2 linked regions of the Oharaeibacter diazotrophicus genome follow. The protein of the gene in region 2 interacts with the protein of the main gene of each other region in a pairwise test. Links are inferred from orthologs where the notes say so. Each region holds a gene or a part of one and is shown on either strand. Other genes may lie near its edges. The genes, in order: ligA and leuS.

Region 1 (3,271 bases), on a different replicon or contig from region 2:
CTGAACCCGGGCGGCGTGTGGTCCTACGGGTCCGGCGACACGGGACGCTCGTTCACGCTCGTCCCGTCCATCACGGACGGCTGCGGCACGCCCGGGGGCCGCACCGACTGCTTCAGGGTCGGGAACGCGATCGTGTACATCAACACGTCGGGCAACGCCTTCGCCGACCCCGGGTCGGGGACGGTGCTGGTGGGCGACAACGTGCTGATGCTGCATCCGGCGGACGGCGTCGACGCGATCGTGCGCTTCCGGGCGCCGCGGGCGGGGACCTACACCTTCAAGGGTTCGTACGCGATCATGGACACGAGCCCGACCGGCATCGCGCCGAAGATCTTCGTCGGGGCGACCGACGTGACCAAGGCCGCGTTCGGGAGCAAGATCGACGTCGCGCTCACCGGTCCCGGGGCGGTGCTCGCCAAGAAGAAGCCGGGCGGCTCGAAGGCCTTCACCTTCACCCGGACCCTGAAGGCCGGCCAGCCGGTCTATTTCGGCGTCAACGCCCTCGGCAACTGGCTCTTCGACAGCACCGCGCTCAAGCTGGAGGTTCGGATCGGCGATCCCTGAGTGCCGGTCGGGGGCGGCGGGGCTCAGAGGCCCCGGATCATGGCGAGCCAGCCGTCCTCGTCGATCACGGCGATCCCGAGTTCGGTGGCCTTGGCGAGCTTGGAGCCGGCGTCGCGGCCGGCGACGACGAGGTCGGTCTTCTTCGAGACCGAGCCGGCGACCTTGGCGCCGAGGCGCTCGGCGGTGGCCTTGGCCTCGTCGCGGGTCATCTTGTCGAGCGTGCCGGTGAAGACGACCGTCTTGCCGGCGACCGGGCTGTCGGTGGCGACCGGCGGCACGTCGGGTTCGACCGTGACCTCGGCGAGGAGGGCGGCGACGGCCTCGCGGTTGTGCGCCTCGGCGAAGAACGTGATCACCGCGTTGGCGACGACGTCGCCGATGCCGTCGACGGCGTCGAACTCGCGCCGGGCGTCGGAGGCAGGGTCGGCGGCGGCGATCATCGCCTCCTGGAGGTGCTCCCACGTGCCGTAGGCGCGGGCGAGCAGCTTGGCGTTCTGCTCTCCGACGTGGCGGATGCCGAGGGCGAAGACAAAGCGGTGCAGCGCGATCGTGCGGCGGGCGTCGATGGCGGCGAAGAGGTTGCGCACCGAGACGGCGCCGAAGCCGGGGATGTTCTGGAGCCGGCGGATGCCGCCGGCCTCCTCGCGGCGCTTCAGCGTGAAGATGTCGGCGGGGGTGCGGATCCAGAGGTTGGGGTCGTCGACCGCGTGGAAGAACTCGATCTGGCGATCGCCGAGGCCCTCGATGTCGAAGGCGTTGCGGGAGGCGAAGTGCTTGAGCTTCTCCACTTGCTGCGCCGGGCAGACGAGGCCGCCGGTGCAGCGGCGGCGGGCGTCGAGCCGGCCGGTCTTCTCGTTCTGCTCGCGGACGGCGTGGCTGCCGCAGGCGGGGCAGACGTCCGGGAAGCGGTAGGGCTCGGCGTCCGCGGGGCGCTTCTCCAGCACCACGTCGACGATCTGCGGGATGACGTCGCCGGCGCGCTGGACGATCACGGTGTCGCCGACGCGGATGTCGCGGCCCTCGCGGATCGGCAGGCCCGACTGGTCGAGGCCGCGGATGTAGTCCTCGTTGTGCAGCGTGGCGTTGGAGACCACGACACCGCCGACGGTGACCGGCTCGAGTTTGGCGACCGGCGTCAGGCTGCCGGTGCGGCCGACCTGAATCTCGATGTCGCGCAGGACCGTGAAGGCCTTCTCGGCCGGGAACTTGTGGGCGGTGGCCCAGCGCGGGCTGCGCGAGCGGAAGCCGAGGCGCTCCTGCAGGGCGAGGTCGTCGACCTTGTAGACCACGCCGTCGATGTCGTAGTCGAGCGCGGCGCGGTCGGCCTCGATGCCGTGGTAGTGGGCGATCAGGTCTGCGACCGAGGCGCAGCGCACCATCCTCGGGTTGACCGGGAAGCCCCAGTCGGCGAAGCGCCGGACGGTGTCGTACTGGGTGGCGGCCAGAGGGGCCGACAGGTCGCCCCAGGCGTAGGCGAAGAAGCGCAGCGGGCGCTTGGCGGTGACCTCGGGATCGAGCTGGCGCAGCGAGCCGGCGGCGGCGTTGCGCGGATTGGCGAAGACCTTGCCGCCCTCGGCGCGCATGCGCTCGTTGAGGGCGAAGAAGTCCGGCCGGGCCATGTAAACCTCGCCGCGCACCTCGACGACGTCCGGCGCGTCGGCCGGCAGCAGCTGCGGCACGTCGGCGATGGTGCGGACGTTGGCGGTGACGTTCTCGCCGGTGAAGCCGTCGCCGCGGGTGGCGGCGACCTCGAGCCGGCGGCCGACGTAGCGGATCGACAGCGACAGGCCGTCGATCTTCGGCTCGGCGGTCATCACGGGCATCTCGTCGGCGGCGAGGCCGAGGAAGCGGCGGATGGTGTCGACGAAGTCGACGACGTCGGCGTCCTTGAACAGGTTGTCGAGCGACAGCATCGGCCGGACGTGCCGCACCTCGTCGAAGGCGCCCGACGGTTCGGCGCCGACCCGCCGCGACGGGCTGTCGTCGCGCACGAGGTCGGGGAAGCGGGTCTCGACGGCGAGGTTGCGGGCGCGCAACGCGTCGTAGGCGGCGTCGGAGATCTCCGGCGCGTCCTCGCCGTGGTAGAGCGCGTCGTGGTGCGCGATCTCGGCGGCGAGCCGCGCCAGTTCGGCGGCCGCCTCCTCGAAGGTCAGCTCGTCCACGGGTTTCAGCGCCAGGGAGTTGTCCGCCATCGTGCCTTCCGGGTCCTCTGCGAGCGGGGATTTAGACGACGGCCGGGGCTGGGGATCAAGAGCGGGGCGGGGGGGAATGGTGGATGCGCCGCCGGGTGCCGCCGGCTTGGTTCGTCAGGGCGTACCACCCACGACTTGCCATGCCCACGGCGGCATGTCGCCGTTGCGCCCGGACTCCCGTGGATGGCCCGCCTGCGCGGACCAGGTCACCGAAGGAGTCGCGCCTCGTTCTCTGTGCCAGCAAGGGGAGCGCCGGTCGGTGCGCGGATGACAGCTAGGTGCGGCGGCCATTCCGCTCCCGACCCGGCTTGGTCCGCGGAGGCGGGCCATCCACGGGGTTCCGCTCGCGCCTTCCCCTCCCGGCCGGGCGGCCCCGTCGGGACGTGGATGGTCAGCCTCACGCGGACCAAGTCGGCCTTGGGGGGACAAGTCGGCTTCGGCCCCTCCGCCGATCACTCCCCGGCGATCAGCTTGTCGGCGGCGGCGCGGGCCTCGGGGGTGATGCGGCTGCCGGC
Region 2 (3,521 bases):
GCCGCGTCGAGCCGGAAGGCGCCGTCGAAGACGTAGCCGAGCAGCGCCTTGCCGAAGGCGAGTCCGCCGAGCAGGACGGCCGCGAACAGGCCATTGACGATGGTCGGCTTCATCTTGATGAAGGTGTCGTCGTGCAGCACCAGCGTCAGGGTGCCGAACACCAGGACGACCACGCCGGTGACCACCGGCATCACGGCGAGCCGCCGCGTCAACGTCCACGAGATCGCCAGCGACACCACCATCGCCGCCATGAAGGCCGCGGTGGCGGTGAAGATGTCGGCCCGGGCGTTGGCGAAGAAGAACACGCCGAGCGGTCCGAGCTCGAGGGCGAGCTTCACGAGCGGGTTCTCGTGGCGCGTGGCCGGGTCGTCGGGGCCCTTCTCGAACTCCATGGGCGTCTCGTCCGTGGCGGGGTGGCGGATATGTCCCGACCTAGGTAGACGGTCGCCCGGCGGCCGGCAAGGCGGAGCGGAGCTCCGCGGCCGTGCGGACGCGGCACCGATGGCGCGTCGGCGCCCCTCGCCATTGACCCCCGCACCCATTTCTGGTGATGGTCCCGATCCGAGCAGAAATCCCCCGAGATGCGCCCGCGGTCGGCCTCCCCGGCCGTGCGATCGGGATCAGAAGATCAGGAACCCATGGCGACCGAGCGTTACAACGCCCGCGAGGCGGAAGCCCGTTGGCAGAAGGCCTGGAACGAGGCCGAGGTCTTCCGGACCCGCAACGACGATCCCCGGCCGAAGTACTACGTCCTGGAGATGTTCCCCTACCCGTCCGGGCGCATCCACATCGGCCACGTGCGCAACTACTCGATGGGCGACGTCGTCGCCCGCTTCAAGCGCGCCAAGGGTTTCAACGTCCTGCACCCCATGGGCTGGGACGCCTTCGGCATGCCCGCCGAGAACGCGGCGATGCAGAACAAGGTCCACCCCAAGGCCTGGACCTACGCCAACATCGCCACCATGCGCGGCCAGTTGCAGTCGATGGGCCTGTCGCTCGACTGGAGCCGCGAGTTCGCCACCTGCGACGTCGCCTACTACGCGCGCCAGCAGAAGCTGTTCCTCGACATGCTCGCGGTCGGTCTGGTCGATCGCCGCCAGTCCAAGGTCAACTGGGACCCGGTCGACATGACCGTGCTCGCCAACGAGCAGGTCATCGACGGCCGCGGCTGGCGCTCGGGCGCACTGGTCGAGCAGCGCGAGCTGACCCAGTGGTTCCTGAAGATCACCGACTTCGCCGACGACCTGCTCGGCGCGCTGGACGGTCTCGACCGCTGGCCCGAGAAGGTGCGCACCATGCAGCGCAACTGGATCGGCCGGTCCGAGGGTCTGCGCGTGCGCTTCGAGGTCGCCGGCAACGGTGCGCCCGGCGGCGCCCGCACCATCGAGGTGTTCACGACCCGGCCCGACACCCTGTTCGGCATGAGCTTCCTGGCGCTGTCGCCGGACCATCCGTTGACGAAGGCGCTCGCCGCCGAGAATGCCGAACTCGCCGCCTTCGTCGAGGAATGCCACCGCATGGGCACCTCGGTGGCGATCCTCGAGACCGCCGAGAAGAAGGGCTTCGACACCGGTCTGACCGTGCGCCACCCGTTCACCGGCGAAGCCTTCCCGGTCCAAGTCGCCAACTTCGTGCTGATGGACTACGGCACCGGCGCCATCTTCGGCTGCCCGGCCCACGACCAGCGCGACCTCGACTTCGCCCGCAAGTACGGCCTGTCGGTCACCCCGGTGGTGCTGCCCGAAGGCGCCGATCCCACCGCCTTCACGGTCGGCGACGAAGCCTTCACCGGCGACGGCCGGCTGTTCAACTCGTCCTTCCTCGACGGCATGGCCGTGCCCGCCGCCAAGGACGAGGTCGCCCGCCGGCTCGAGGCGGTCGAGATCGACGGCGCCCCACAGGCCAAGCGTCAGGTGAACTTCCGTCTGCGCGACTGGGGCATCTCGCGCCAGCGCTACTGGGGCTGCCCGATCCCGGTGATCCACTGCGAGTCCTGCGGCGTCGTGCCGGTGCCGGCGAAGGACCTGCCGGTCGCCCTGCCCGACGACGTCGAGTTCGACCGGCCCGGCAACCCGCTCGACCGCCACCCGACGTGGCGGAACGTCGACTGTCCGACCTGCGGCCGTCCGGCGCGCCGCGAGACGGACACCATGGACACCTTCGTCGACAGCTCCTGGTACTTCGCCCGCTTCACCGCCCCCGACGCCGACGCCCCGACCATCCCCGAGGTCGCCGACGCCTGGCTGCCGGTCGACCAGTACATCGGCGGCATCGAGCACGCGATCCTGCATCTGCTCTACTCGCGCTTCTTCACCCGCGCGATGAAAAAGGCCGGCCATCTCTCCCTCGACGAGCCGTTCCGCGGCCTGTTCACCCAGGGCATGGTGGTGCACGAGACCTACAAGGCGCCGGACGGCGCCTGGGTGTCGCCGGCCGAGGTCCGCGTCGATGTCGACGCCGGCGGCCGCCGCGCCGTGCTCGCCGCCACCGGCGAGCCGGTGACGATCGGCCCGATCGAGAAGATGTCGAAGTCGAAGAAGAACGTCGTCGACCCCAACGACATCATCGAGAGCTACGGCGCAGACACCGCGCGCTGGTTCATGCTGTCGGACTCCCCGCCCGAGCGCGACGTCGAGTGGACCGACGCCGGCGCCCAGGGCACCGCGCGCTTCCTGCAGCGCGTCTGGCGCCTCGTCGGCGACGCCGTCGACCTCGTCGCCGACGCCGGCCCCGACGCGACGGCGCCCGCCACCGAGCGCTCGACCGCCCTGCGCAAGGCCGCCCACAAGGCGCTCGCCGCCGTCGAGGAGAACCTCGAGGGCCTGCGCTTCAACGTGGCGCTCGCCAAGATCTACGAGCTGGTCAACGTGCTCGGCTCCGCCGTCGCCAACGACCGCGCCGGCATCGCCGCCGACCCGGCCGCCGCCGCGGCCCTGAAGGAGGCCGTGACCGTCCTCGTCCAGGTGATGGCGCCGATGACGCCGCATCTCGCCGAGGAGTGCTGGAACCTCATCGGCCACGACGGCCTCGTCGCCACCGCGTCCTGGCCGGTGGCCGACCGGGCGCTGCTGGTCGAGGACGAGATCACCCTGCCGGTCCAGGTCAACGGCAAGAAGCGCGCGGACGTCACCGTGCCGCGCACCGCCGACGCCGCCGCGGTGGAAGCCGCGGCGCTGGCGCTCGACGCGGTGGTCAAGGCGCTCGACGGCAAGGCGCCGAAGAAGGTGATCGTGGTGCCGCAGAGGATCGTCAATGTCGTCGCCTGACCGTCGCACCCGCCGCGCCGCCCTCGCCGCCCTCGCTCTCGCCGGGGCGGCGCTCCTCGGCGGCTGCCAGGTCCGCCCGCTCTACGCCGAGCGCTCCACGCCCGGCGGGACCGAGGTCGGCACCGTCGAGGCGCTCGGCCGCATCGCGATCGAGCGGCAGACCGACCGCTTCGGCCAGTCGCTGATGAACGAGCTGATCTTCGCGCTGCGCGGCGGTGCGGCCCTCGCCGACCCGGTCTACACGCTGAAGCTCAT

What was found.
Region 1: the proteins of leuS (region 2) and ligA interact in binary tests that used the Escherichia coli proteins (3 or more experiments, as listed by UniProt). The link is inferred for Oharaeibacter diazotrophicus from one-to-one orthologs.

The regions. Positions count from the first base shown.
Region 1 is NZ_SNXY01000007.1:731,009-734,279, forward strand. Bases 173-3,131 are described here. They hold ligA (NAD-dependent DNA ligase LigA), read right to left. Parts: upstream 2,757-3,131; coding sequence 588-2,756; downstream 173-587. Other genes in these bases: EDD54_RS11970 (hypothetical protein), read left to right, coding at 173-564. In the rest of the region: more of EDD54_RS11970, read left to right, coding at 1-172; DNA repair protein RecN, read right to left, coding at 3,209-3,271. UniProt on the Escherichia coli protein: DNA ligase that catalyzes the formation of phosphodiester linkages between 5'-phosphoryl and 3'-hydroxyl groups in double-stranded DNA using NAD as a coenzyme and as the energy source for the reaction.
Region 2 is NZ_SNXY01000008.1:536,822-540,342, reverse strand. The notes cover bases 258-3,466. They hold leuS (leucine--tRNA ligase), read left to right. Parts: upstream 258-638; coding sequence 639-3,266; downstream 3,267-3,466. Other genes in these bases: lptE (LPS assembly lipoprotein LptE), read left to right, coding at 3,253-3,466; EDD54_RS14770 (septation protein A), read right to left, coding at 258-392. In the rest of the region: more of EDD54_RS14770, read right to left, coding at 1-257; more of lptE, read left to right, coding at 3,467-3,521.